Regions from separate parts of the Pseudomonas sp. HUK17 genome, predicted to be linked through region 2. Evidence: predicted binding sites of a transcription regulator. Region 2 holds the regulator's gene; the other holds the start of a gene.
The links. The regulator sigma-54, encoded in region 2, starts transcription at its own class of promoters, with help from an activator protein. The targets are predictions, from matches to a motif close to ANTGGCATNNANNTTGCTNT.
Positions count from the first base shown of each region.

Region 1: a site for sigma-54 is predicted at 2,912-2,931, ahead of glnA (glutamate--ammonia ligase). Genes of this name have one in related genera too.

Region 1 is NZ_LSMW01000012.1:438,423-452,941, forward strand. It holds gene AX284_RS08930 (DUF4124 domain-containing protein) at 24-662, opposite strand; gene AX284_RS08935 (DUF4124 domain-containing protein) at 662-1,180, opposite strand; gene glnA (glutamate--ammonia ligase) at 1,355-2,761, opposite strand; gene thiI (tRNA uracil 4-sulfurtransferase ThiI) at 3,147-4,601, shown strand; gene typA (translational GTPase TypA) at 4,759-6,576, shown strand; gene AX284_RS08955 (lysozyme inhibitor LprI family protein) at 6,723-7,112, shown strand; gene AX284_RS08960 (autotransporter domain-containing SGNH/GDSL hydrolase family protein) at 7,426-9,363, shown strand; gene AX284_RS08965 (putative bifunctional diguanylate cyclase/phosphodiesterase) at 9,415-11,739, opposite strand; gene AX284_RS08970 (polyamine ABC transporter substrate-binding protein) at 11,726-12,772, opposite strand; gene AX284_RS08975 (phosphatase PAP2 family protein) at 12,926-13,555, opposite strand; gene metK (methionine adenosyltransferase) at 13,726-14,519, opposite strand, start outside.
Region 2 is NZ_LSMW01000007.1:5,852-20,370, forward strand. It holds gene hisC (histidinol-phosphate transaminase) at 1-371, opposite strand, end outside; gene hisD (histidinol dehydrogenase) at 368-1,687, opposite strand; gene hisG (ATP phosphoribosyltransferase) at 1,978-2,610, opposite strand; gene murA (UDP-N-acetylglucosamine 1-carboxyvinyltransferase) at 2,620-3,885, opposite strand; gene AX284_RS04135 (BolA family protein) at 3,908-4,147, opposite strand; gene AX284_RS04140 (STAS domain-containing protein) at 4,221-4,535, opposite strand; gene AX284_RS04145 (MlaC/ttg2D family ABC transporter substrate-binding protein) at 4,532-5,182, opposite strand; gene mlaD (outer membrane lipid asymmetry maintenance protein MlaD) at 5,197-5,673, opposite strand; gene mlaE (lipid asymmetry maintenance ABC transporter permease subunit MlaE) at 5,673-6,467, opposite strand; gene AX284_RS04160 (ATP-binding cassette domain-containing protein) at 6,467-7,276, opposite strand; gene AX284_RS04165 (KpsF/GutQ family sugar-phosphate isomerase) at 7,481-8,455, shown strand; gene lptC (LPS export ABC transporter periplasmic protein LptC) at 8,537-9,109, shown strand; gene lptA (lipopolysaccharide transport periplasmic protein LptA) at 9,096-9,638, shown strand; gene lptB (LPS export ABC transporter ATP-binding protein) at 9,635-10,363, shown strand; gene AX284_RS04185 (RNA polymerase factor sigma-54) at 10,466-11,965, shown strand; gene hpf (ribosome hibernation-promoting factor, HPF/YfiA family) at 12,057-12,365, shown strand; gene ptsN (PTS IIA-like nitrogen regulatory protein PtsN) at 12,383-12,847, shown strand; gene rapZ (RNase adapter RapZ) at 12,849-13,703, shown strand; gene AX284_RS04205 (HPr family phosphocarrier protein) at 13,735-14,007, shown strand; gene AX284_RS04210 (superoxide dismutase) at 14,079-14,519, opposite strand, start outside.

The DNA.
Region 1 (14,519 bases), on a different contig from region 2:
AAAAAGCGCACCAAATAGGTGCGCTAGAGGAAGGGTAGCCAGGATTTCCTGGGTTCGGGCGGTTTCATGTCCAATGGGCATTCCGGCCGCTTGCCCCAGTCCTTGTCACTGCAGGGATGGGCACGGCGCTTCTGCTCCAGCGAGGGGCGGCGCAGATGGAAGGGCTGGGCCGGGGTACGCTCCAGTACGTTGCCGTCGGCGGCGAGGATCTCCGCCACCAGGCTATGGGTGCCACGATTCAGGTTGTCCAGGGGAAACACTGGACTGCGACCGACGCCGGCTTCCTTGTCATCCAGCAGCAGCCGGTAGCTGTGACCCGGCTGCAGCTCCGGTTCGCTGACCAGGCTGACGATGAGCTGCCCTTGCTGATCGATCACCGTAGCATCGGGCTCGGGTACCAGGATGCGCAGCATCTGGTAGCGGAAGGGCGCGGCCTTGGGCGTCCTGGCCGCCGGTGCGGCCGGTGTCGGACTCAGCTTGCGGGTCGGCTGGCCCTGCTGATTGAGGTTGTTGGGCACCGTGATCGGCACCTGGGTCGCCTTGACGCCCTTGGGTGGCTGGTCGGTGTAGACCCGATTGCCGTCCTTGTCGACATAGCTGTAGACCGCCGCCTGGGCGGGCAGCAGCAGGCAGAGCAGAACCAGTGCCAGGAGCGTGCGCATCAGCGAGCCGGGCTGTTGACGCTGATGCGCTGCACGGTAACGGTCTTCTCGGCACTGGTCTGGATCACCTCGCCAGTGCCGGACAGCACCTGGGCGGCGAAGCGGTGCTCACCGCGCTCCAGGTTGGCCACGCCGAAACGGGTGCTCTGACCTGGGCTGCCATAGGGCGCGCCGTCCACCAGCAGTTGCAGCGACTGCCCCGGGCCCAGGGCCGGTTCCACTGAGACCCCCACAGAGAAGGTGCCGTTGTTGGCGCGGATGGCCTCGTCGTCGGGCACATTGACTTCCAGACGGCTGAAGGCCGGGCCGGCAGGGGTCGCCGCCGCAGGCGCACTGGGGATGGGCGGCGCCGGTCGTGGATTGTCCACGGTGTTGGTGGGCGCCACCTGCACCGGCTTGGCATTGGCCGAGGGCTGATCGCTGAATACCGTGTTGCCTTCGGCATCCACCGACTTGTAGATCGCGGCCTGGGCGGAGCAGGCGAGGCAGAGCAGACAGCAGGCAAGCAGGCGAGGCATGGCGGAATCTCGGCCGGGCGATGGAGATCAAGGGTAGCAGGCGCGTCGTGTGGTCAGGTAGGCAGCTCGGCCGCTCCGCGCTGGCGCCGGTCGCGGCTGCTATTCCTACGCAAAGAAAACCCGCGCAAAGAAAAGGCCTCCCGAAGGAGGCCTCTTTCAGTTACTGCAGCGGGATCAGACGCTGTAGTACAGATCGTATTCCAGCGGGTGCACGAAGGTACGCACCTTGATCTCTTCCTCGGACTTCAGCTCGATGTAGGCATCGATGAACTCGTCGGTGAAGACGCCGCCCTTGGTCAGGAACGCACGACCGGCGTCCAGGGCTTCCAGGGCTTCCTTCAGGCTGCCGCAGACCTGCGGGATCTTCTTGCCTTCTTCCGGCGGCAGATCGTACAGGTTCTTGTCGGCGGCATCGCCGGGGTGGATCTTGTTCTGGATACCGTCCAGGCCGGCCATCAGCAGGGCGGCGAAGCACAGGTAGGGGTTGGCAGCCGGATCCGGGAAGCGGGCTTCGATGCGGCGGGCTTTCGGGCTCGACACATAGGGGATACGGATGGAGGCGGAACGGTTACGGGCCGAGTAGGCCAGCATGACCGGTGCTTCGAAGCCGGGCACCAGACGCTTGTAGCTGTTGGTGGACGGGTTGGTGAAGCCGTTCAGCGCCTTGCCGTGCTTGATGATGCCGCCGATGAAGTACAGGGCGGTGTCGGACAGGCCGGCATAGCCTTCGCCAGCGAAGGTGTTCTTGCCATCCTTGGAGATGGACATGTGCACGTGCATGCCGGAGCCGTTGTCGCCGTACAGGGGCTTGGGCATGAAGGTGGCGGTCTTGCCGTAGGCATCGGCCACGTTGTGCACGACGTACTTCAGGGTCTGGGTCTCGTCGGCCTTCTTGACCAGGGTGTTGAACTGCACACCGATCTCGTTCTGGCCAGCGGTCGCCACTTCGTGGTGGTGGACTTCCACGACCAGGCCCATCTCTTCCAGGGCGTTGCACATGGCGGTACGGATTTCGTGGTCATGGTCGACCGGCGGCAGGGGGAAGTAGCCGCCCTTGACGCCCGGGCGGTGGCCCTTGTTGCCGGACTCGAAGTCGGCGTCGGTGTTCCAGGAGGCCTGCTCGGAGAAGATCTTGAACATGGAGCCGGAGATGTCCGACTTGAACTTCACTTCGTCGAAGATGAAGAACTCGGGCTCCGGGCCGACGAACACGGTGTCGCCGATGCCGGTGGACTTCAGGTACTCCTCGGCAGCACGGGCGATACCACGGGGGTCGCGCTCGTAGGGCTGCATGGTGGAGGGTTCGATGATGTCGCAGACCAGGATCAGGGTCGGCTCTTCGGTGAAGGGATCCAGAACGGCGGTGCTGTCGTCGGGCAGCAGGATCATGTCGGAGGCTTCGATGCCTTTCCAGCCGGCGATGGAGGAGCCGTCGAACATCTTGCCGTGGGCGAAGAAGTCTTCGTCCAGCGCGTCACGCGCCGGCATGGTGACGTGTTGCTGCTTGCCTTTGGTGTCGGTGAAGCGCAGGTCTACCCACTTCACGTCGTTTTCTTTGATCAGTTGAACAGCCTTCGACATGGTTTCCTCCAGAGGAATTTCGGCCGGGAGCGGTTGGCGGTACTCCCGGTATCAGCTGTGCCCTTGAGGGGCGCTTCCGTACTGCCTGGTCCATGACCGGCGTTCCACGAAAAGCGCCCTATGCTGGCCCAGGGGCGGCTGCCTCACAAGAGAGCAAGTTGTATGCCAGTGCCCTCAAATGGGCTGGAGGCCCTTCCTGACGCCTGTCGTGCCGTTTTCAGGCCAGTCGAGGCCGTATATGTGCACCAAAATAGTGCATCGAAATCCGTCCCTGCACTCAAATGGCGCCAGAGGTGATTTTGTCGGTTGAATTCGAGTGCTCGATGGTTTTCAGGTATGATATTGGCCCTTTTCTTTCGCGTTACCCGCCCCCCGTTTCCCGCTCATGAAGCTCATCATCAAGGTCTTTCCGGAAATCACCATCAAGAGTCGCCCGGTGCGCAAGAATTTCATTCGCCAGCTGGTGAAGAACATTCGTGTCGTGCTGCGCGATCTGGATCCGGATGTCCGCGTGGAAGGGGTCTGGGACAACATCACTCTGGAGACCGCGCTAAGCGAGCCGCGGCTGCTGGCGGACATGAAGCAGCGCCTGGCCTGCACCCCGGGCATCGGCCAGTTCCTCGAGGTGCACGAGTATCCGCTGGGTGACTTCGAGACCATCCTGGAACTCTGCGTGCGCCACTTCGGTGAGCGGGTGCGCGGCAAGGTATTCTCGGTGCGCTGCAAGCGTGCCGGCCGCCATGACTTCTCCTCGATGGACGTGGAGCGCCATGTCGGCGGTGGCCTGCGCGAACGCTGCGGCGGCGCCGGCATCGCCCTGAAGAATCCCGAGGTGAACGTCCGCCTGGAGATCCGTGACCAGCAGCTGTTCATCATCGACGAGCACCACGAAGGGCTGGGCGGTTATCCGCTGGGCGCCCTGGAGCAGGTGCTGGTGCTGATGTCCGGTGGCTTCGACTCCACCGTGGCCGCCTACCAGATGATGAGACGCGGGATGGTCAGCCATTTCTGCTTCTTCAATCTCGGCGGGCGGGCCCACGAACTGGGCGTGATGGAAGTGGCCCACTATCTCTGGGAGAAGTACGGGCGCTCCCAGCGCGTGCTGTTCATCAGCGTGCCCTTCGAGGAAGTGGTGGGGCAGATCCTCACCCAGTGCGACGACAGCCACATGGGCGTCATCCTCAAGCGCATGATGCTGCGCGCGGCCAGTCGCATCGCCGAGCAGCTGCAGATCGAGGCGCTGGTGACCGGCGAAGCCGTCTCCCAGGTTTCCAGCCAGACCCTGACCAATCTGGCGGTGATCGACAAGGCCACCGATACCCTGGTGCTGCGCCCGCTGCTGGCCAGCCACAAGCAGGACATCATCGACACCGCCCAGCGCATCGGCACCGCCGACTTCGCCAAGCACATGCCCGAGTACTGCGGCATCATCTCGGTGAATCCCACCACCAAGGCCAAGGCCCTGCGGGTGGAGCACGAGGAAGGCAAGTTCGACATGGCGGTGCTCGACGCCGCCCTGGAACGCGCACGCTTCATCACCGTCGACAAGGTGATCGAGGAGCTGGGCAAGGACGTGCAGGTGGAAGAGGTGGACCAGCCGCTGCCCGGGCAGATCGTGGTGGACATTCGCCATCCCGACGCCCAGGAAGACCTGCCGCTGGAGCTGCCTGGCATCGAGGTGCAGACCATGCCGTTCTTCGCGCTCAACAGCCGTTTCAAGGAACTGGACGAGAATCGCCAGTACCTTCTCTATTGCGACCGCGGGGTGATGAGCCGGCTGCACGCCCATCACCTGCTCACCGAAGGGCACGCCAATGTGCGCGTTTATCGTCCGGCCTAAGCAGCCGGGCCTGCTGGGTGGCAGTATCCGCCACCGCCCTCCCGACCTCTTCTAGCCTGCCGGCCACATACCGGTCGGCCGCGTTTCGCGCCTTTGCAATCTCCGGCTGTCAGCCTGCTGGCTGAAGCTCCTTCATTTCTATACCGAGAACACCACTGTGATCGAGAATCTACGCAACATCGCCATCATCGCGCACGTCGACCATGGCAAGACCACCCTCGTCGACAAGCTGCTGCGCCTGTCCGGCACCCTGGACCGCAAAGAAGCGGAAAACGAGCGGGTGATGGACAGCAACGACCAGGAAAAGGAACGTGGCATCACCATCCTGGCCAAGAACACCGCGCTGAAGTGGGGCGACTACAACATCAACATCGTCGACACCCCCGGCCACGCCGACTTCGGTGGCGAGGTGGAGCGTGTGATGTCCATGGTCGACTCTGTGCTGCTGGTGGTCGACGCCCAGGACGGCCCCATGCCGCAGACCCGCTTCGTGACCCAGAAGGCCTTCAAGGCTGGTCTGCGTCCGATCGTGGTGGTCAACAAGATCGACCGTCCCGGCGCGCGTCCGGACTGGGTCATCGACCAGATCTTCGACCTGTTCGACAACCTCGGCGCCACCGATGAGCAGCTGGACTTCCCGATCGTCTACGCCAGCGCCCTGAACGGCATCGCCGGTCTGGACCACGAGAAGATGGACGACAACATGGATGCCCTGTTCCAGGCCATCGTCGACCACGTCCCGGCTCCCCAGGTCGATCTGGACGGCCCGTTCCAGATGCAGATCTCCCAGCTGGACTACAACAGCTTCCTCGGCGTGATCGGTATCGGCCGCATCGCCCGTGGCCGCATCAAGGCCAACACCCCGGTCGTCGCCATCAGCGACGACGGCAGCAAACGCAACGGTCGTATCCTCAAGATCATGGGCCACTCCGGCCTGCAGCGCGTGGAAGTGGCCGAAGCCGAAGCCGGCGACATCGTCTGCGTCTCGGGCATGGACGAGCTGTTCATCTCCGACACCCTGTGCGATCCGCAGAACGTCGAAGCGCGCCCGCCGCTGACCGTCGACCAGCCCACCGTGAGCATGACCTTCCAGGTCAACGACTCGCCCTTCGCCGGTCGTGAAGGCAAGTTCGTCACCAGCCGCAACATCAAGGACCGTCTGGAGAAGGAACTGCTGCACAACGTGGCCCTGCGCGTCGAGCCGGGCGAGTCGGCCGAGAAGTTCAAGGTTTCCGGGCGTGGCGAGCTGCACCTGTCGGTACTGATCGAGAACATGCGCCGCGAAGGCTTCGAGATGGCCGTGGGCCGTCCGGAAGTGGTGATCATCGAGAAGGACGGCGAGAAGCAGGAGCCCTACGAGAACGTCACCATCGACATCGAAGAGCAGCACCAGGGCTCGGTGATGGAGCAGATGGGTCTGCGCAAGGGCGATCTGACCAACATGATCCCCGACGGCAAGGGCCGTATCCGCCTGGAATACACCATCCCAGCGCGTGGCCTGATCGGCTTCCGTAACAACTTCCTGACCCTGACCTCGGGCAGCGGCATCCTGACCTCGACCTTCAGCCACTACGGCCCGATCAAGGCCGGCGAAGTGAGCAACCGTCAGAACGGCGTGCTGGTGTCCATGGCCACCGGTACTGCGCTGACCTACTCGCTGGAAACCCTGCAGAGCCGCGGCAAGCTGTTCCTGGCGCCGGGCGACGAGATCTACGAAGGCCAGCTGTGCGGCATCAACAGCCGTGACAACGACCTGGTACTCAACCCCACCAAGGGCAAGAAACTGGACAACATGCGCGCCTCGGGCAAGGACGAAGTCATCGCCCTGGTGCCGCCGATCAAGTTCACCCTCGAGCAGGCGCTGGAATTCATCGCCGACGACGAGCTGGTGGAAGTGACGCCCAAGTCCATCCGTCTGCGCAAGAAGTACCTGAACGAGAACGACCGCAAGCGCTTCGAGCGTTCCAAGGTCTGATCCCGCCCGGGTAGTACAGGAAAGCGCCTTCGGGCGCTTTTTTGTTGGCTGTTTTTCAGCAGGTGCCGCGCGCGGGACTGGCGGCTCTGCTAGCGTTTGTCTCACGGTCGCGCCACCCGGAACGGCCCCTTCTGCAGGATGCTGCCATGCTCAAGAACACCCTCGCCGCCGCCCTGACCCTGACCGGTCTCTTCGGTCTCGCCACGGCCCAGGCCGCCGGTTGCGGCACGCCACGCAACGCCTTCGATACCGTCTACTGCGCCAGCAACCTGTTCGCCCAGAGCGACAAGTCGCTGAACCAGACCTATGGCGAACTGCGCAAGCAGCTGCCGGCCGATCAGCAGGCCGTGCTCAAGCAGCGCCAGCTGGCCTGGATCAAGCAGCGTGACAGCCAGTGCGCCCGCGAGGAAGCCGATGGCTACTTCGTCAATCTGGACTGCGCCGTCAGCCTGACCGAAAGCCGCCTGGAGACCCTCAAGGAGCGCCTGCGCGAGTGCGCCAGTACCGGCTGCGAGGCGGGCAAGCTGGGGCAGTGAGGTGAGCCGCGGGAGAGTGATCCGGCGGTTCCCTCTCCCCAACCCTCTCCCGGAGGGAGAGGGGGAAAAGCAGCCCAACACCCCTATCATCCAAAGGTGTTGCGGCCCTGGGCAGGGCTTGAGGTGCGAGCGCAACCGCATCAGCCTCCTGCTGCCCATCACCTGGGCGACCGCTCTGGCGCCTGCCTTTCAGCACTGCAACGAACGTCTCGTACTTTTTTGTTCACATCCGGATACAAGGACACAAAAACCGTCTAGCGTGAGGCGACACGCCCTGACGCGTGCTCCGATAACAACAATCAAGGATGCAGGCATGACATCTTTCCTCAGGCAACGCCTGCCGCTGGCCATCGCCCTGGCGACGGCGCTCGCGGCAACCGCCCAGGCGGCTCCCAATCCCTACAGCGGCTTCACCGTGTTCGGCGACAGCCTGCTCGATGCCGGGCAATTTCCCGACACCGGGGTCAACGGCGCCAGCCTCAGATTCACCAATCGTGTCGGCCCCGGCTACAGCCCGGCGAGCGGCGCGGTGACCGGACCGGTGTCCTCGATCCTGCTCGGCCAGCAACTGGGCTTCGACGTCCGGACCCTGGACGCCTCGACCTCGCTGATCAATCAGCGGATCGGCCTGAGCGATGGCGACAACTGGGCCACGGGCGGCTACACCACGGCGCAGATCCGCGACTCCATCACCGCCCGCAATGGCTCGGTGGTGGCGGTAGGTGGGCTGACCCTGCGCAGCCGCGACGGCTACCTGCCGGCACTTGCCAGCCAGGGCCTGAGTCTGGATCCCAATACCCTGTTCTACATCAGCGGCGGGGGTAACGACTTCCTCCAAGGACTGGTCACCTCGCCGGCCACCGCGGCAGCCGCGGCCAATCGCCTGGGCGACGGTGTCGCTGCCCTGCAGCAGGCCGGCGCGCGCTATATGGTGGTCTGGCTGCTGCCGGACATCGGCCAGACCCCGGCCCTGGCCGGTTCGCCGCAACAGGCGGCCAGCTCGGCCCTGAGTCGGGTCTACAACCAGGCCCTGGTGGCGCGGCTGGCCGGCATCGACGCCGAGATCATCGGCCTCAACGTGCCCCAGCTGCTCGCCGAGGTGGTGGCCGAGGCGGGGCGCTATGGGCTGGCCAGCGGACAGAATCTCACCGGCACCTGCTTCAGCGGCGACAACTGCACCCGCAACGCTACCTACGGCCTGGGCGCGGCGGCGGCCGATCCCAGCCAGTTGCTGTTCAATGATCGCGTCCACCCGACCATCACCGGTCAACGACTGATCGCCGACTACGCCTATTCGCTGCTGGCGGCGCCCTGGGAGGTCACCCTGCTGCCGGAGATGGCCCAGTCCACCCTCAGAGCCCATCAGGATGGCCTGCACCAGCGCTGGCTGGGCGATTGGCATGCCTGGCAGCCGGTGGGGCGCTGGCAGGGCTATGTGGATACCAGCGCGCGACGCCTGGACGTCGACGACCAGCGCAGCACCGCTGGCGGCGATGGCAACGGCTACAGCCTGGACCTGGGCGGCAGCTATCGGCTCAGCGAGGAATGGCGCTTCGGCGTCGCCGCCGGGGTCGCGCGGCAACACCTGGAACCCGGTGCGGCCGATTCCAGCTATCGCCTCAACAGCTATCTGCTCAGCGCCTTCGCCCAGTACCAGGGCGAGCGCCTCTGGGGCGATCTCACCGCCACCGGTGGCCGCCTGGACTATGACGATCTGAGCCGGCGCTTCGCCCTCGGCTCGACCACGCGCAGCGAGCAGGGCGATACCGATGGTGATCTGCGTGCCCTCTCGGCGCGCCTGGGCTATGACCTGGCGGCGGCTGGCAGCCCCTGGCACCTGAGTCCCTATCTCAGCGCCGACTATGCCCGCGTCCAGGTGGACGGTTATCGGGAGCGCGGCAACGACGCCACGGCGCTGGAGTTCGACGACCAGTCGAGCACCTCGCGACGGCTGGGGCTGGGCCTGCAGGGCCGCTGGCAACTGGCACCGGCTACGGCGCTGTTCGCCGACCTGGGTCGCGAGCGGGAATTCGCCGACGGCACTCACGATCTGACCATGCGCCTGAACAGCGTGCCGGGTCTGGATTACACCCTGGACGGCTACCAGCCCGACCGCGACCGTACCCGCCTGAGTCTGGGCGTGGTCCAGCGGGTGACCCCGGAACTGACCCTGCGCGGCGGCTACAGCTATGCTGGCGCGGGCGATACCCAGCAGCAGGGCGTGGGGCTGGGCCTGTCGCTGGATTTCTAAGCGTCGCTCGACCTGGATAACGGGCGCTGACCTTGTCAGCGCCCGTTATCCCTAGACCCGGCTGGGATCACCCAGCCGTTGGCGCTGCCAGTCGCGCAACTCGTCCAGACGCCGCGGCGGGCAGACCAGAAAGCCCTGCAGCAGATCGCAACCGGCCTGCTGCAGGCACAGTTGCTTGAGCTCGGTATCCACGCCCTCGGCGATGACCTGGGCGTCGCGGGCATGGCAGAAGGCGATGAGCGCATTCAGGCTGGCCTGGTTACCGGGCTGGCTGAGGCGCTCGACGATGAGCCGGTCGAACTTGATGGTGTCGGCAGGATAGTCGGTGACCTGCTGGATGGAGGTGTAGCCGACGCCGAAGTCGTCGATGGCCACGCGAAATCCCTCGGCGCGCAATTCGTGCAGCAGCCCCAGGGTGCGCTCGTTCAGCTCGGCGGCGAAGGTCTCGGTGAATTCCAGTTCCAGATGGCCCGGATCGACGCCGTGGTGGCGCACCCGCTCGCGCAGATAGGGCACGATGTCGGCCTGATCCAGCTGCGCGGATGACAGGTTGACGGACAGCACCAGGTCGCTGCCCAGTACCTCCTGCAGTGCCAGGTACTCGCGGCAGGCCTGGTCCACGACCCAGCGATCGATCCAGCGGAAATGCCCCTGGCGTTCGGCGATGGGGATGAATTCCGCCGGCGATACCGAACCCAGGCGCGGTGAATTCCAGCGCAGCAGGGTTTCGGCAGAGCGTACCTGGCCGCTGCTGTCGACCGCCGGCATGTAGACGAGGTGGAATTCCTCGTCCGGATTCATTCGCCGCAGGTGCTCGTCCAGGAGATCCTGGCGGCACTGGCGCGCAGCCAGTTCCGGGGTGAAGTGCACCAGGTGATTGCCGCCTTCGTTCTTGGCTCGTTCCATGGCCAGATCGGCCTGGGCCAGCAGGTCGGCCAGGTCCAGCGGCGCCTCGGGGGTCGCCAGGCCGATGCTCAGGGTCACGGCATAGCGGCGTTCGCCGACCAGGGTGCCGTTGGCGTAGTTCTGCTGCAGTTGCTGGCCCAGGGCGAGGGCCTCGGTCGCTGCTGCCGGACCGCGCAGCAGGACGGCGAATTCATCGCCCGCCAGGCGCGTGAACACCAGTTCGTTGCCTGCTTGATAGGCCTCCAGCAACTGCTGGGTCTGGCGCGCCACGGCCTGCAGCAGTTCATCGCCCACCTCGTGGCCGAAGCGGTCGTTGACCGACTTGAAATGGTCGAGGCCGAAATAGAGCAGGGCGATGCGGCGGCCATCAGGCTTGCCCGCCAGCCAGGATTCGCCCATGAGCTGGAAGTAGCGGCGGTTGCCGATCTGGGTGAGGACGTCGGTGCGCAGGGCCGTGCGCAGTTGCGCCAGAATGGCCAGGTTGTTGTCGTGCAGGCGTTTCATGTTGGCGCCCAAATGACCGATCTCGCCGGGCTCGTCGCCGGTTTCGAGGGCCTGGCGCTGACCCTCCAGCACCTCGGTGAGCTGGCTGTCCAGGCGGGCGATGGGCCGGGTGATGTAGCGCCGGATCAGCACGATCAACACCAGGATGCAGGCCAGGGTCACCAGCAGGCCACCACTGAAATAGGCGATCGCCAGACGGCGCAGTTCCCCATGCAGATGTTCTGGGTTCGGGGTCAGGCGCACATAGAGATCGGGTGACAGGCGCACGACAGCGGTGAAATCGCTGGTGCGTACGGGCAGCGTCCGGCTGAATTCCAGGGGCGCGCCATAGCTCTGTTCCAGGGTACGGCGCATGGCCTCCATTCGGTCCGGACTGACCGCCAGCTGCAGCGTCATCGCCAGGCCGCGTTGACCTGGCAGGGGCGGTCCGGCCGTGCTCGGCAACAACGAGGTGGTCGCCACCAGCAGCGAGTGGCCCTGTTCGTCTAGCAGATAATCGCGCCGCTCCAGCGGCCCGTTCGCTTCCCGCGCCAGGCGCTCGAGTAGCTGGCGCTGGACGCTGCTCAGCTGGGCGAAGGGATCGCCACTACGCTCGTAATAGTAGGCCAGGCTGAGATCGGGGCGGGCGATGGCCAGGGAGATGCGCGTGGGAGCGTCGTCGCCAGCCAGCTGGCGCACCGCCAGTTGCAACTGGGTGCCCAGGGCCTCGTTGCGATAGGGCACCTCGGTCTGCCGCAGGAAGTTGCCCAGGGCCGCGCTGTTGGACAGGGCATAGAGCAGATTGCGGCTGAAGTGATCGTACTCGCGATAGGTGGTCTCCAACGCCGCCAGATCGTGGTTGACCCGCGAGCGCTCGAGGCCGATCACCGCCTCGCGCTGCACCGTGTAGCCCAGTCCGACCAGGGTCAGGCTGCAGAGCAGGGCGACTGGCAGGATCAGCAGCAGGGCGCGCCTATTGAGATTCATGGTGACCTACCAAAGCGCTGCCGATGCGCTGCCGGGTCTGGAAGGCGTCGGGCGGACCTTCACGGAAGACCTGGCTGCGGGCGATGACGTCGTCGGGGGGGAACAGGCTGGGATCCTCGCGCAGGTCGGCCGGCAGCAGGCGCACGGCACCGGCATTGGGGGTCGCCAGGTGCAGCTCCTCGGTGGCCAGCACGGCATTGCGCGGCTCGTTGAGAAAGTCGATGAAGCGCCAGGCGGCGGCCTGGTGCGGGGAGCTGCTGAGCACCGCCACGCAGTCCATCCACAGCAGGCTGCCTTCGCGGGGCGTGGTGAAATGCCAGGGCTGCCCGGGCGTCGCGGCATTGAGCAGGTGCTGGTCGCCGCTGTAGCCCAGGGCCAGATCGATGCGGTCGCTGTAGGCCGGATTGCGCAGGGCGCTGACCACGTACTGATAGGTCAGCACCGCCGGTGCCTGGGCCTTGAGCAGGGCGAAGCTGCGTCTGAGCAACTCGGGATCGTCGCTGTTGATGGCGGCGCCCAGGATGATCAGCGGCGCGACCAGCAGGTCGTCATGGTCTTCGAGCATGGCGATGCGGCCGTGCAGCGCCGGCGCCGGCTGCAGCAGCGGCAGCCAGGACGTGGGCGCCTGGGCCAGGCGGTCGCTGCGATAGAGCAGACCCAGGGTGCCCCAGACATAGGGCACCGCGTAGTCGCCACAACTATGGCGCCAGCGCGGATCGAGTTCGTTCAGATGGGGCAGGCGCCGGGGATCGATGCGCGTCAGCAGGCCGTCCTGGCCGAGACGCGTGGCGCTGACCTCGTTGATCACCACCAGGTCGAGATCGGCATCGCCGCGCGCCAGGGTGGCGTCGCGCACGTCGCTGCTGTCGAAGTGGATTTCCTGCACGGGGGGATGGGCCTTGGCCCAGCGCTGCAGCAGGGTGTCGCTGAAATAGCCTTCCCAGGTATAGAGCCGCAAGGGCTCGGCAGCCGCCACGGGTGACGCGGGCAGACCGGTAAGCACCAGGCTGCAGAGGAAAAGGCAGTAGCGCATGCGGACGACTCGGCGGCAAGGGCTGACTTCTATAGGAGGGGCCGAAGAGCCCGCACGTTCACCCCAGGAAATTCAGGGCTTCTGCCAGTCTAGGAGGCTTGCCCGTATTCGCCAGTCGCGGCGTCGTCTATTGCATGCGCTTGGCGATGTTCCTCAATTCTGCAAGGGCGCCACCCCGGCGCGCTGATGGGCGCGGGTCCAGGGCTTCTGCTCGTCGGCGAATTTCACCGCCAGGCGTTCCAGCACCCGTTGCGTCGGCGCGTTGGTGCCATGCAGCAACAGCAGCGGCAGGAGTAGCAGACTGGCGCCCAGGGCGGCCTGGCGTGGCTTGAGATTGACCTCCTGGCCACGCAGCAGCCAGAGCAGAGTGCCGCTGGCGGCATAGCCGATGGGCAGGCCGGTTACCACTTCCGAGATCGAGTGATAGCCCAGCACCACCCGCGAGACGGCGATGAGCAGGGCGCACAGTGCGCCCAGGGCGGCCGCGGTCAGCCGTAGCGACGGTCGCGCCCGACTGGCCAGCAGCCAGCCCAGCACTGGCAGCACGCTGCCCACCAGCATGGAGTGGCCGCTGAATCCGGTGAAATCCAGACGCGGAATGCCCAGGCCCCAGCCGAAGAAGGCGATCTTGGACAGGGCAACGCTGAGGCTGGCAGCACCAAACAGCAGCAACCAGAGCAGCGCCGCCCGCGCGGACAGGCCGGCCAGCAGCCAGAGCGCGATCAGTACGGCGCAGGGAAGCATCACCGAGGAATCGCCGAAGTTGGTGATGAACAGCCACATGGATAAGCAGACTCCTGGAGAAGACGAGGCATTCTGACCACCGGACGCCCAGAGGTTGCATCGCGCGTGCCAGCCTGTGGACTGGCGCAAGAAAGCGCTGGGATCCCGGTTGCAGACCCAGAAAAAAGCCCCGGCACCGACGGTGGCGGGGCTGTTTGCCGGGAGGCGTCTTACAGACCGGCAGCGGCGCGCAGGGCGGCGGCGCGATCAGTACGTTCCCAGGTGAAGGTGGTGAAGGTGTCATCGCCCACGGTGATTTCCTGGGGATGGCGACCGAAGTGACCGTAGGCCGCGGTGGCCCGGTACATTGGATGGAGCAGGTCGAGCATGGTGGTGATGGCGTAGGGGCGCAGGTCGAAATGCTCGCGCACCAGCTGCACGATCCGCTCGTCGCTGATCTTGGCGGTGCCGAAGGTGTTGATCGAGATGGAGGTGGGCTGGGCCACGCCGATGGCGTAGGACACCTGGATCTCGCAACGCTCGGCCAGACCGGCGGCGACGATGTTCTTGGCCACGTAGCGACCGGCATAGGCGGCGCTGCGGTCGACCTTGGACGGGTCCTTGCCGGAGAAGGCGCCACCGCCGTGACGGGCCATGCCGCCGTAGCTGTCGACGATGATCTTGCGGCCGGTCAGACCGCAGTCACCCACCGGCCCGCCAATGATGAACTGGCCGGTCGGGTTGATGTGGAACTGGGTGTCCTTGTGCAGCAGCTCGGCGGGGATGACGTGCTTGACGATCAGCTCCATCACGGCTTCGCGCAGGTCGGCGTACTTGACCTCGGGATTGTGCTGGGTGGACAGCACGATGGCGTCGATGCCGACCACCTTGCCGCCTTCGTAGCGGCAGGTCACCTGGGACTTGGCGTCCGGACGCAGCCAGGGCAGCAGGCCCGACTTGCGCGCCTCGGCCTGACGCTCCACCAGGCGGTGGGAGAAGGTGATGGGTGCAGGCATCAGCACAT
Region 2 (14,519 bases):
GCGATGTCGTAGAGGCCGCAATAGACCGGATAGAAGCTGTAGCTGATGTCCGGGAACAGCACGGGTCGGCCATGGCCGAACAGGCCCAGGAAGATGTGCGCCAACACCTCGTCCGAGCCGTTGCCGACAAAGACCTGGTCGCTCTGGATGCCGTAGTAGCGAGCGACGGCATCCTTGAGCGCCTGGCCGTTGGGATCGGGATAGAGACGCAGGTCGTCGGTGGCAGCGGCGCGGATGGCGTCCAGCGCCCGCGGTGATGGACCGTAGGGATTCTCGTTGGTGTTGAGCTTGACCAGGTTGGTCAGCTTGGGCTGCTCACCCGGGACATAGGGCACCAGGTTCTTGACGAAGGGACTCCAGAGTTCGCTCATGCCTGCTCCTCCTGAATGCGGTATTCGGCGCTGCGGGCGTGGGCGGTCAGGGACTCGCCACGCGCCAGGACCGAGGCGACCCGGCCCAGCGCGGAAGCGCCGGCGGCCGAGCAGTGGATGATCGAGGAGCGCTTCTGGAAGTCGTACACGCCCAGGGGCGAGGAGAAGCGCGCGGTGCCCGAGGTCGGCAGCACATGGTTGGGACCGGCGCAGTAGTCGCCCAGGGCCTCGGCGGTGTAGCGCCCCATGAAGATGGCGCCGGCATGGCGGATCTCGGGCAGCCACTGCTCGGGCTCGGCGACGGACAGCTCCAGGTGCTCGGGGGCGATGCGGTTGGCCACCTCGATGGCCTGGGCCATGTCGGTGACCTGGATCAGGGCACCCCGCCCTTCCAGCGAGGCACGGATGATGTCGGCGCGCTCCATCTCCGGCAGCAGGCGGGCGATGCTGGCCGCTACGGCGTCGAGGAAGGCGCCGTCCGGACTGACCAGGATGGCCTGGGCGTCTTCGTCGTGCTCGGCTTGGGAGAACAGGTCCATGGCGATCCAGTCGGGATCGGTCTGGCCGTCGCAGACCACCAGGATCTCCGACGGGCCGGCGATCATGTCGATGCCTACCTTGCCGAACACGTGGCGCTTGGCGGTGGCGACATAGATGTTGCCGGGGCCGACGATCTTGTCCACCGGCGGCACGCTTTCGGTGCCATAGGCCAGGGCGGCCACGGCCTGGGCGCCGCCGATGGTGAAGACGCGATCGACACCGGCCAGGGCGGCGGCGGCCAGCACCAGTTCGTTGACCTCGCCGCGGGGCGTGGGCACCACCATGACCACTTCCTTTACGCCGGCGACCTTGGCGGGGATGGCGTTCATCAGCACCGAGGAGGGATAGGAGGCCTTGCCCCCCGGCACATAGAGCCCGGCACGATCCAGCGGGGTGACCTGCTGGCCGAGCACGGTGCCGTCGGCCTCCTGGTACTGCCAGGAATCCTGGCGCTGCTTTTCGTGATAACGACGAACGCGCTCGGCGGCGGCTTCCAGCGCGGTGCGCTGCTCCGGCGTGATGCGGGTCAGGGCTTCTTCCAGACGCGCGCGCGGCAGGATGAGATCGCTCATGGCGGTCGCCTCGACGGCATCGAAGCGCCGGGTGTATTCGAGCAGCGCGGCGTCGCCCTGGTGGCGCACGTCGGCGATGATCGCCAGGACCCGCTGGTTGATGTCGGCGTCGGACACCCCTTCCCAGCTCAGCAGATGATCCAGATGCTCGGCGAAATCCGGAGCGGCGGCGGCAAGTCGGCGGATGGCGAGCGGAGCGGTCATGGCGGATCCTCTTCAGGAGAGCGAAAGGGGCGCCCGAGAGTAACAGCCGGTTCCGTGTGGGCGCCCGACAATTTGGCTATGGCACGGATAGGCGAAGCTGGAGGGATGGAAGCAGCCTTGACCGGCATTCGGCATGCCGGCCAGGACGTAGAGCCTGTTCAAAGTCTCGCGAGCTAGAGACAAACAAGGCAAAAATGGCTGAGGAAGCGGAGTTTACGAGTGGTAAATGAGCATTCCGAAGCCATTTTTAACGCAGTTTGGCCGACGCGCAGCAGGCTTTGAACAGGTTCTCAGGCGCCGCGCGCCTCGACGGCGTGTCTCAGGGTCTCGATGAGGGCCTGGATACGGCCATGCTGCATCTTCATCGAGGCCTTGTTGACGATCAAGCGCGAGCTGATATGGGCGATCAGCTCCTGGGGTTCGAGTCCGTTGGCCTTGAGGGTATTGCCGGTGTCGACCACGTCGATGATCTTGTCGGCCAGCCCCACGAGCGGTGCAAGCTCCATGGAGCCGTACAGCTTGATGATGTCGACCTGACGACCCTGCTCGGCATAGTAGCGCTTGGCGACATTGACGAACTTGGTCGCCACCCGCAGCCGGCCACGCGGCGCCGGAGCGCCCACGGCGCCCGCGGTCATCAGTTTGCAGCGGGCGATGCGCAGGTCCAGCGGCTCATAGAGACCATCGCCGCCGTATTCCATCAGCACGTCCTTGCCGGCCACGCCCAGGTCCGCGGCGCCATGTTCCACATAGGTGGGCACGTCGGTGGCGCGGACGATGAGCAGGCGCACATCGTCCTGGGTGGTCGGGATGATGAGCTTGCGGCTCTTGTCCGGATTCTCGGTCGGGGCGATCCCCGCCGCCGCCAGCAGCGGCAGGGTATCGTCGAGGATACGGCCCTTGGACAGGGCGATGGTCAGCATCGGAGGTCCTTACTTGGGCGTGCGACGGATCTTGGCGCCGAGCAGCTGGAATTTCTCCTCGATGCATTCGTAGCCGCGGTCGATGTGGTAGATGCGATCGATCAGGGTATCGCCTTCGGCTACCAGGGCGGCGATGACCAGGCTCGCCGAGGCGCGCAGGTCGGTCGCCATGACCGGGGCGGCCTTGAGGCTGGGCACGCCGGTGACGATGGCGGCATTGCCTTCGATGGCGATGTTGGCGCCCATGCGTACCATCTCGTGAACGTGCATGAAGCGGTTCTCGAAGATGGTCTCGACCACGGTACCGGTGCCTTCGGCGACGGCGTTCATGGAGATGAACTGGGCCTGCATGTCGGTGGGGAACGCCGGATAGGGCGCCGTGCGGATGTTGACCGCGCGGGGGCGATTGCCCTTCATGTCCAGCTCGATCCAGTTGCTGCCGGTGGCGATGTGGGCACCGGCCTCTTCCAGCTTGGCCAGCACGGCCTCGAGGATGGTCGGATCGGTATCCTTGAGCTTGACGCGGCCGCGGGTGGCAGCGGCGGCAACCAGGTAGCTGCCAGTCTCGATGCGGTCCGGCAGCACCGAATAGGTGGCCCCACCGAGGCGCTCGACGCCTTCCACGGTGATGGTGTCGGTACCGGCGCCCTGGATGTTGGCACCCATGGCGATCAGGCAGTTGGCCAGATCGACGACTTCGGGTTCGCGAGCGGCGTTCTGGATCACGCTGCGGCCCTTGGCCAGGGTGGCGGCCATCAGCACGTTCTCGGTACCGGTCACGCTGACGGTATCGAAATAGTAGTGGGCACCGCGCAGGCCGCCGGCCGGCGCCTTGGCCTTGATGTAGCCGCCTTCGACGGTGATCTTGGCGCCCATGGCCTCCAGGCCACGCAGGTGCAGATCGACCGGACGCGAACCGATGGCGCAACCGCCGGGCAGGGCGACTTCCGCCTCGCCGAAGCGGGCGACCATCGGGCCCAGCACCAGGATCGAGGCGCGCATGGTCTTGACCAGCTCATAGGGCGCGACCAAGGTCTTGATGCTGGAGGCATCCACCTCGACGTTGAGCTTTTCACCGATCACCGGCTGGACGCCCATACGACCGAACAGCTCGATCATGGTGGTGATGTCGTGCAGGTGCGGCAGGTTGGCGATGGTCACCGGAGTGTCGGCGAGCAGGGTCGCGGCCAGGATCGGCAGGGCCGAATTCTTGGCCCCGGAAATGCGAATTTCACCGTTCAGGCAGTTGCCGCCGGTAATGATCAGTTTGTCCATAGCGAGTTCTCGGCGCTGCGAATCAGGCGCGTTCGGCCCAGGCAGCACGGGTGAAGAATTTCATGGTGACAGCATGGATGCTGCCATCGGCGATCTGCGGCTGGAGGTGGGAGTAGACCTGCTGCTGACGCTTGACCGGGCTGAGTGCCTGGAGCTCGTCGCTGATCAGGTAGAGCTGGAAGTTGCAGCCCTCGCCTTCCACTTCGACCTGGGTATCGGCCAGTTTTGCCTCCAGGAGGCTTTTGACTTCTTGGGCCTGCATGGCGGCACCTCGGCAATCTAGTACAGCCGGCGATCATACAAAAAAACCGGCTGTACGGCGACTGCGATGACCGTTAGCCGTGAGCGTCGTCCGCCAGGGGCAGCAACTCCAGGGCATCCGAGACCTCGGCGATCTGCCGCAACTCGGAGGGCAGACCGGCGATGGTCAGCGGGCGCCCCGCGACCTGGGCATCGCGCAGCCAGGCCAGCAACAGCGCCAATCCGGCGCTGTTGGAGCGTTCTATGCCAGCGCAGTCGAGCACCAGCGGCCCACTGCCCTGACCGATCAGTGCCCGGCCCTGCTCACGCAGGGCCGGCACATTGGCGTGATCGAGCACGCCCGACAGCTGCAGTCGAGCGCCCTCGCCGGTGATGGCGGCGCGACTCACGAACCGACCTTGGCCTTCTGGGCCTCGGGAGAGTCCTTGGCCTTGGCCACGGTGCCCGCCCAGTTGTTGATGGTCTTGTCCAGGTCGTTGCCGTTCTCCTGCATCGCCTGGGCGAACTGGTCACGGAACAGCTTGCCGAGGTTCAGGCCGTTGATGATGACGTTACGGACCTTCCAGTCCTCGCCCTGCTTGACCATGCTGTACTGCACGGGATACACGGCGCCATTGTTGCCCTTGACCTCCATGCCCACGCTGGTGCGGTCGGGACCGTCGGACGGACCTTCAGGCAGCACGCGGATACCCTGGTTGTTGTACTCCAGCAGCGCATTGCCATAGAACTGCATCAGGCTGCGCTTGAAGTTTTCCTGGAAGCGCGCCATCTGCTCGGGCGAGGCACTGCGGCTATAGCGCACGGTCATGATGCTGCGCGAGATGCCTTCGGCATCCACCACCGGGCCGAGGATGTTGTTGAGCGACTCGTAGAAGGCTTCCGGGCTGCTGCGATACCGGTCGCGATTGGTCTCGAGGTCGCTGAGCAGCGTGCTGGTGGTCTGCTGGATGACGTCATGGGCCGAGGGCGCCGCCTGGGACACCAGCGGCAGCAGGGCCAGGATCGCGATCACTCCGTGACGAAGTAGCTTGAGCATGGAGAAGCCTCTCATCATTTATTGGCGGAAGAGTCTTTATTGACCGAGTTGAGCAGGAATTTGCCAATCAGGTCTTCGAGAACCAGCGAGGATTGTGTATCTCGAATGGTCGAACCCTCCTTGAGCACCTGCTCGTCACCGCCCACGCTGATGCCGATGTACTTCTCACCAAGCAGGCCGGCGGTCAGGATCGAGGCGATGGAGTCGGTCGGCAGGTTGTCCACCTGCTTGTCGATCTGCATGGTGACCCGACCGCGGTAGCTGTTGCGGTCGAGATCGATGGCGGTGACCTTGCCGATGGTCACGCCCGACATGGTCACCCGCGATCTCACGGTGAGACCGGCGATGTTGTCGAAGTAGGCGTAGACCTTGTAGGTATCGTGGTGGTCGCTCATCGTCAGACCGCTTACCCGCAGTGCCAGCAGCAGCAGTGCGAGCACGCCGGCCAGCAGGAAGAGTCCGACACCGATTTCCTGGGTGCGGGTTTGCATCAGAGATCTCCAAACATCAGGGCGGTAAGAATGAAGTCGAGGCCGAGCACGGCGAGCGACGCATAGACGACGGTACGGGTAGTGGCGCGACCGATGCCTTCGGAGGTCGGCTCGCAGTCATACCCCTGGAAGACGGCGACCCAGGTCACCACGAAGGCGAACACCAGGCTCTTGACCACGCCATTGAGCACGTCGCTGAGCATCACGCTGTTCTGCATGGTGGCCCAGAAGGAGCCGTCGTAGACACCGAGCCAGTCGATGGCGACCATGGCCGCGCCCCAGATGCCCACCACGTTGAACATGGCGGCCAGCAGGGGCATGGAAATGAAACCGGCCCAGAAACGCGGCGCGACGATGTACTTGAGCGGATCCACGCCGATCATTTCCAGGCTGGACAGCTGCTCGGTGGATTTCATGTTGCCGATCTCGGCGGTCAAGGCGGAACCCGCCCGGCCGGCGAACAGCAGCGCGGTCACCACCGGGCCAAGTTCGCGCAGCAGGGTCAGGGCCACCATCTGCCCCACGGCCTGCTCGGAACCGTACTTGACCAGGATGTTGTAGCCCTGCAGGGCGATCACCATACCGATGAAGAAGCCCGACACCACAATGATCGGCAGCGACATCACGCCCACCGAATAGAGTTGCTTGCCCAGCAGCTGCAGGCCGTTGCCCACGCCACCGCGACCGAACACCGCCAGCAGCAGGACGATCACCGAGCGGCCGATGGCCGCCACGACGTCCAGCCCGGCTCGGCCCAGCCGACGAATCCGCTCCACGGCGGAGACCTTACGCATCAGTGTTTCCCCAGCAAGGCATCGCGCAGATCCGGCGCGGCATAGTGGAAGGGTACCGGGCCATCGGGGATGCCCTGCATGAACTGGCGAACCCGCGGATCCGGCGATTCGCGCAATTCCTTCGGCGTGCCCTGCCCCAGCACCTTGGTGTCGCCCACCACATAGAGGTAGTCGGCGATGCTGGCGGTCTCGGCCAGGTCGTGGGAGACCACGATGCTGGTCAATCCAAGGGCTTGGTTGAGCAGGCGGATCAAGCGCACCAGCACGCCCATGGCGATGGGGTCCTGGCCGACGAAGGGCTCGTCGTACATGAGGATCTGCGGATCCAGGGCAATGGCCCGCGCCAGGGCGACCCGGCGCTTCATGCCACCCGACAGTTCGTCCGGCATCAGTTCGACGGCGCCACGCAACCCCACCGCCTGCAACTTGAGCAGGACGATGTCGCGGATCATTTCCTCGGGCAGCTTGGTGTGCACGCGCAGCGGAAAGGCCACGTTCTCGAACACATCGAGGTCGGTGAACAACGCGCCACTCTGGAACAGCACGCCCATCTGCCGGCGCATCTCGAACAGTTCGCCGCGGGACAGCTGCGGCAGATTGGCGCCATTGACCCAGATCTCGCCGCTGCTCGGCCGCAACTGGGCGGCGATGAGACGCAATAGAGTGGTCTTGCCACTGCCGGACGGTCCCATGATCCCGGTGACCTTGCCCCGCGGGATGCGGATATCGACGCGGTCGTAGATGAGACGCGTGCCGCGCTTGAAGGAAACACCCTTCAACTCCACGGCGTACGGGCTATCGACGGTCATCAAGACTCCTAACGTTCAACTCTGTGCAGGGAGACGCCGCTCCGCCGCTTCAGGGCACGCGGCTCTTGCGTTCGGCGGCCCCGGCAAAAGGGCGGCACTATAGCATTCGTTGCCGATGAGACTTCCAAGCTGCAGGCGGCGTTGCTGAGTGTCGCGGCTTTGCGCATATAATTTCCGATTGTCCCGTCACCTGCCTTCTGACCCATGCCCGACTCAATAGATTTCATCGCTTCCGCCAAGCGCACCATAGATGTAGAGCGAGTGGCCGTGGCCGCCCTGGGCGAACGCATCGACGCAAGCTTTGCCGCCGCCTGTCGCCACCTGCTCGCCTGCCGTGGGCGTATCGTGGTCCTGGGCATGGGCAAATCCGGGCATGTCGGCAACAAGATCGCCGCGACCCTGGCCAGCACCGGCAGCCCGGCCTTCTTCGTGCATCCGGCCGAAGCCAGCCATGGCGACATGGGCATGATCACCCGCGATGACGTCATCATCGCCATCTCCCAGTCGGGCACCTCCAGTGAGATCCTGACCCTGCTGCCGCTGATCAAGCGCCTGGGCGTCCCTTTGATCAGCTTTGCCGGCAATCCCGCCTCGCCGCTGGCCAAGGCCGCGGACGTCAACCTGGACACCAGCGTCGCCACCGAGGCCTGCCCGCTCAATCTGGCACCCACCTCCTCCACCACCGTCGCCCTGGTGCTGGGCGATGCCCTGGCCATCGCCCTGCTCGAGGCCCGTGGCTTCACCGCCGAGGACTTCGCCTTTTCCCACCCGGGCGGCGCCCTGGGCCGGCGCCTGCTGCTCAAGGTGGAAAACGTCATGCATGCCGGCGCCGACCTGCCGCAGGTCGGCGAAGACACCCTGGTGTCCGATGCCTTGCTGGAGATGTCGCGCAAGGGGCTGGGCATGACCAGCGTGCTCGCCGCCGATGGCCGTCTCGCCGGCATCTTCACCGACGGCGATCTGCGTCGTGCCCTGGATCGCGGCATCGATGTGCGCACCACGCCCATCGCAACCGTGATGACCCGCGGTGGTCGAACCGCCAGGGCGCCGATGCTCGCGGCCGAGGCGTTGAAGATCATGGAGGAGCACAAGATCAACGCGCTCGTGGTGATCGATGACGAACGGCGCCCGATCGGTGCCCTCAACATGGGTGACCTGCTACGCGCCGGGGTGCTGTAGGCCGGGTTATACTGCCCGACTAATACGCTGCACTCTCGTGTTCAACCCGCCGCCCTGGTGCGGCCCACCACAGGTACCCTCATGTTTCGCAGCTTGCGCCGCCCCGTGCTGTTGGTCCTGATCGCCGCCGCGCTCATCGCGATCGGCTACTGGAACATCCTGCCGCAGCGCTTCGTCGATGCTCCGGCCTCGTCGACCCCGCAAGACAGCGCCATCGACGGCTACGCCCTCAATACCCGGACGATCCAGTATCGCCTGGATGGCAAGATCCAGTACGAACTCAAGGCCGAGCGCAGCGAACACGTCAAGGCGACCGACGTCACCCTGGTGACCCGCCCCGACATGCTGGCCTTTCGCGGTACCGACTATCCCTGGCACATTCGCAGTGCCCGCGCCGAGGTCGCCCCCGGTGGCAGTCAGGCGGAGCTGATCGATGACGTACGCGTCGAGCGTACCGATGAGAAAGGCCGCCCAGTGGTGTTGACCACCACCCGCATGACCGTCTTTCCTGACAAACAATATGCGCAAACCGAGCAAGCCGTTAGAATCGAGGCCGCCAATGGGGTGACCACGGCCAATGGCATGAAAGCGTATCTAGAAGACGGCAGAATGCTCCTGCTGTCCAACGTAAGAGGCCAGCATGAGGTTCGTTAAAACCCTCCCCTTCCTGTTCACCCTCGGCGCCACCCTTGGCAGTGCCGCGGCTTGGGCCCTGCCGACCGATCGCACCCAGCCGATCCGCGTGCAGGCCGACAGCGCCGAGCTCGACGACAAGCAGGGCGTGGCCGTGTACCGCGGAGACGTGGTCATCACCCAGGGCAGCATGAAGATCACCGGCAATACGGTGACCCTGACCCAGGACAACCAGGGCAACATCAAGGTCGCCACCGCAGTGGGCAAGCCGGCCTACTACGAGCAGAAGCCTTCGGCGGACAAGGACATCGTCAAGGCCTATGGTCTGACCATCCAGTATTTCGCCCAGGAAAATCGCATCATCCTGATCGACCAGGCCAAGGTGGTCCAACAGGGCAACACCTTCGAAGGCGAGAAGATCGTCTACGACACCCAGCGCCAGATCGTCAATGCCGGTCGTGCCAATGGCAGCAAGGTCACCACGCCGCGGCCGCGGATCGACATGGTCATCCAGCCCAAGGATCAGCAGCAGTCGGGGCAGGGACAATGACGGTTACGCTCAAAGCCCAGCATCTGGCCAAGAGCTACAAGGGTCGTCAGGTCGTTCGCGACGTCAGCGTCAGCATCGACAGCGGTCAGATCGTCGGCCTGCTCGGCCCGAACGGCGCCGGCAAGACCACCTGCTTCTACATGATCGTCGGCCTGGTCAAGGCCGATCAGGGCCGCGTGCTGATCGACGAGCAGGATGTCACCGCCCTGCCCATGCACGGTCGTGCCCGCGCCGGGATCGGTTACCTGCCGCAGGAAGCCTCGATCTTTCGCAAGCTGACCGTGGCCGACAACATCCTCGGCATCCTGGAAACCCGCAAGGACCTGGACAAGGCCGGTCGTCTGCGCGAGCTGGAAAGCCTGTTGCAGGAATTCCACATCACCCATATCCGCGACAACCGCGGCATGAGCCTGTCGGGTGGCGAGCGTCGCCGTGTCGAGATCGCCCGCGCCCTGGCCACCGCGCCCAAGTTCATCCTGCTGGACGAACCCTTCGCCGGTGTGGACCCTATCTCGGTGGGTGACATCAAGCAGATCATCCGCCACCTCAAGGCCAAGGGTATCGGTGTGCTCATCACCGACCACAACGTGCGGGAAACCCTGACCATCTGCGAAACGGCCTACATCGTCAACGATGGCCAGCTCATCGCCGAGGGTACCGCCGAAGAAGTCCTCGCCAACGACCTGGTGAAGGAAGTCTATCTGGGCCACGAATTCCGCCTCTAGGCAAACCCGGGGAAACAAGGCATATAATTTGCTAACGCTCGCAGGGTTCGCGAGGTTCGGTGGCGCTGTTCGCGTCGGTAGACAAGGTGTATTTCCGCAGCCATGAAACCATCGCTAGTCCTCAAGATGGGCCAGCAGCTGACGATGACGCCGCAGCTGCAACAAGCCATACGTCTGCTCCAGCTCTCGACGCTCGACTTGCAGCAGGAGATCCAGGAAGCCCTGGAATCCAATCCGATGCTGGAACGCCAGGAAGAAGGCGAAGACTTCGACCAGAGCGAAGCCTCGGGCGAAGGCGATGAGAGCTCAGGCTCCGGCACCATGGAAACCACCTTCAAGGAAACCTCGGTCGCCACCAACGAGATGGCCGACGAATCCGAGTGGAGCGAGCGCATCCCCAGCGACAGCGAGCTGCCGGTCGATACCGCCTGGGAAGACATCTACCAGACCAGCGCCAGCAGCCTGCCCAGCAATGACGACGACGAGTGGGACTTCACCACCCGTACCTCCGCCGGCGAGAGCCTGCAGACCCACCTGCTCTGGCAGTTGAACCTGGCGCCCATGTCGGATCTCGACCGCCTGATCGCCCTGGCGATCATCGACGGCATCGACACCGACGGCTATCTGCAGGAAAGCCTGGAAGACATCCATGCCTCCCTCGACCCCGAGCTGGAAGTCGATCTCGACGAGGTCGAGGTGGTGCTCAGACGCGTCCAGCAATTCGAGCCCGCCGGCGTCGCCGCGCGCAACTTGCGCGAATGCCTGCTGATCCAGCTGGCCCAGCTGCCCGCCACCCTGCCCCTGCTCGGCGAAGCCAAGCGCCTGGTTGGCGACTACCTGGATCTGCTCGGCAGCCGTGACTATGCGCAGTTGATGCGGCGCATGAAGATCAAGGAAGACGAGCTCAAGCCGATCATCGAGCTGATCCAGACCCTGCACCCGCGTCCCGGCTCGCAGATCGAATCCGGCGAAGCCGAATACGTGGTGCCGGACGTCATCGTGCGCAAGCACAACGAGCGTTGGCTGGTGGAGCTCAATCAGGAAGCCGTACCGCGCCTGCGGGTCAATCCCCAGTACGCCGGTTTCGTCAAACGCGCCGACAGCAGCGCCGACAACACCTACATGCGCAACCAGCTCCAGGAAGCGCGCTGGTTCATCAAGAGCCTGCAGAGCCGCAACGAGACCCTGATGAAGGTGGCGACCCAGATCGTCGAGCACCAGCGGGGTTTTCTCGAATATGGCGAAGAGGCCATGAAGCCGTTGGTCCTGCACGACATCGCCGAGGCGGTGGGCATGCACGAGTCGACCATCTCTCGGGTGACCACCCAGAAATTCATGCACACTCCGCGTGGCATCTACGAACTCAAGTACTTCTTCTCCAGCCACGTCAGCACCGCCGAGGGCGGCGAATGCTCCTCCACCGCGATCCGCGCGATCATCAAGAAATTGGTGGCGGCGGAAAACGCGAAAAAGCCGTTGAGTGACAGCAAGATCGCTGGTTTACTGGAATCGCAAGGTATACAAGTCGCTCGTCGCACGGTGGCTAAGTATCGGGAATCCCTGGGTATCGCTCCGTCCAGCGAACGCAAGCGTCTCCTATGACGCGTCCTGATGTGTGACCGTGCCTCGATCGACCCGTGTCATGTCGGCGAGCAGCTTCGCCGATCGCAGCCCGGCAATAAGGAGAAGCGGTATGCAAGTCAACATCAGTGGCCATCAGCTTGAAGTGACGGAAGCCCTGCGTGACTACATCGGCGAGAAACTCGCCCGCCTCGAACGGCACTTCGATCGCATCACCAACGTCCAGGTCATCCTGGAAGTGGACAAGCTCAAGCAAAAGGCCGAAGCCACCCTGCACGTCTCCGGCGCTGCGGTGGTCGCCAACGCCGAGCACGACGACATGTATGCCGCCATCGATCTCCTGGCCGACAAGCTCGACCGCCAACTGATTAAACACAAGGAAAAATCGATCGAACGCCAGCAGGGCATTGGCGTCCGCTGAGGTTCGATCGCCGCTTTATGATCAAACTCGAAAACATCCTGACCCCCGGCCGTACCCAGACGGGTGCGCCGGGTGGCAGCAAAGCCGCCGTATTGGAACGCATCGCCGAGCTGGCCGCGCAGGAACTGCCCGGCCATGATGCGGCGCACATCCATGAATGCCTGATGGCGCGCGAACGCCTGGGCTCCACTGGGTTCGGCAATGGCATCGCCATTCCCCACTGCCGCCTGGCGGGTCTGCAGCAACCGCTGTGCGTACTCTTCCACCTGCAGCAGCCGGTGGACTTCGATTCCCTGGACGGCGCCCCGGTAGACCTGGTGTTCGTCCTGCTGGTCCCGGAAGCGGCCACCGAACAACACCTCACCCTGCTACGCCAGATCGCCGGCATCCTGGATCGCGCCGACATCCGCGACCGACTGCGCAAGGCCAAGGACAGCCAGGCGCTCTATCAGATCGTCGTCGAGGCCCAGAGCGGACACTGACATGCACCTCATCATCGTGAGCGGACGTTCCGGGTCGGGCAAGAGTACGGCGCTCAACGTGCTTGAGGACAATGGCTTCTATTGCATCGACAACCTGCCGGCCAGTCTGCTACCCGAGCTGGCCCAGCACGCCCTGACCGACATGGAGCGGCCCCAGCCCAAGGTCGCCCTGTCCATCGATGCACGCAACCTGCCCAGCCAGTTGCAGCGCTTTCCCGAATTGCTCGAACAGGTACGCAGCCGCAACATCCGCTGTGACATCCTCTATCTGGATGCCGATGACCAGACGCTGCTCAAGCGCTTTTCCGAGACGCGCCGCCGGCATCCGCTATCCAACCAGGAAAGATCCCTGGCCGAGGCCATTCACGACGAACAGGTGCTGCTGTCGCCCATCGCCGATCTGTCCGACCTGAAGATCGATACCACCCACCTGAATCTCTATCAGCTGCGCGACATCCTCAAGTTGCGCCTGCTGAACGCGCCGGAGCCGGGTACCGCCTACCTGGTCGAGTCCTTTGGCTTCAAGCGCGGCCTGCCGGTGGATGCCGACATGGTCTTCGATGTGCGCTTCCTGCCCAATCCCTATTGGAAACCGGACCTGCGCGACTTTTCCGGACTGGACGCCCCGGTGCGGGAGTATCTCGAGCAACAGCCCGAGGTAGAGACCCTGTACAATGACATCCGCGATTACCTGGTGAAGTGGCTGCCGCGTTTCGCCGCCAACAACAGGTCCTATGTGACCGTGGCCATCGGCTGTACCGGTGGTCATCACCGTTCGGTCTATCTGGCCGATCGCCTGGGTCGCGAACTCAAAGACCTGCTCAAGAACGTCCAGATTCGTCACCGCGATCTTTGACGCCCGTTTCGTTTCGACAAGGACAGACTCAATGCCTGCCCAACAGATCACCATCATCAACAAGCTGGGTCTGCACGCCCGTGCCGCCGCCAAGTTCGTCGGCGTGGCTGGCCGCTATCCCGCCAGCGTTCGCGTCGGCCGTAGTGGCGAGCCGCCAGTCGATGGCAAGAGCATCATGGCGGTCATGATGCTGGCCGCCGGCAAGGGCACGGTGCTGCAACTGGAAACCGAAGGTGAACAGAGCGACGAGGCCATGCGCGCCCTGATCGAGCTGATCAACAATTACTTCGACGAGGGTGAGTGATAAGCACCCTGCTCCAGCCGTATCCCATAAAAAAAGCCGCCCGAGGGCGGCTTTTTTTATGGGGCGTCAACTCAGGCGTTCAGCGCCGCTTCGTAGCGACGGGACACTTCCGGCCAGTTGATGACGTTGAAGAAGGCGCCGATGTAGTCGGGACGACGGTTCTGGTAGCGCAGGTAGTAGGCGTGCTCCCAGACGTCCAGGCCGAGGATCGGGGTATTGCCGGTCATCAGCGGGCTGTCCTGGTTGCCGGTGCTCTCGACCACCAGCTTCTTCTCGGGGGTGACGCTCAGCCAGGCCCAGCCGCTGCCGAAGCGGGTCAGGGCCGCCTTGGTGAAGGCTTCCTTGAAGGCATCGAAGCCACCCAGCTGGGACTCGATGGCTTCGGCCAGGGCGCCTTCGGGCTTGCCGCCGGCGTTGGGGGCCATCACGGTCCAGAACAGGCTGTGGTTGGCATGGCCGCCACCGTTGTTCTGCACGGCGCCGCGCTTGTCCTGGGGCAGCTTGTCCAGTTG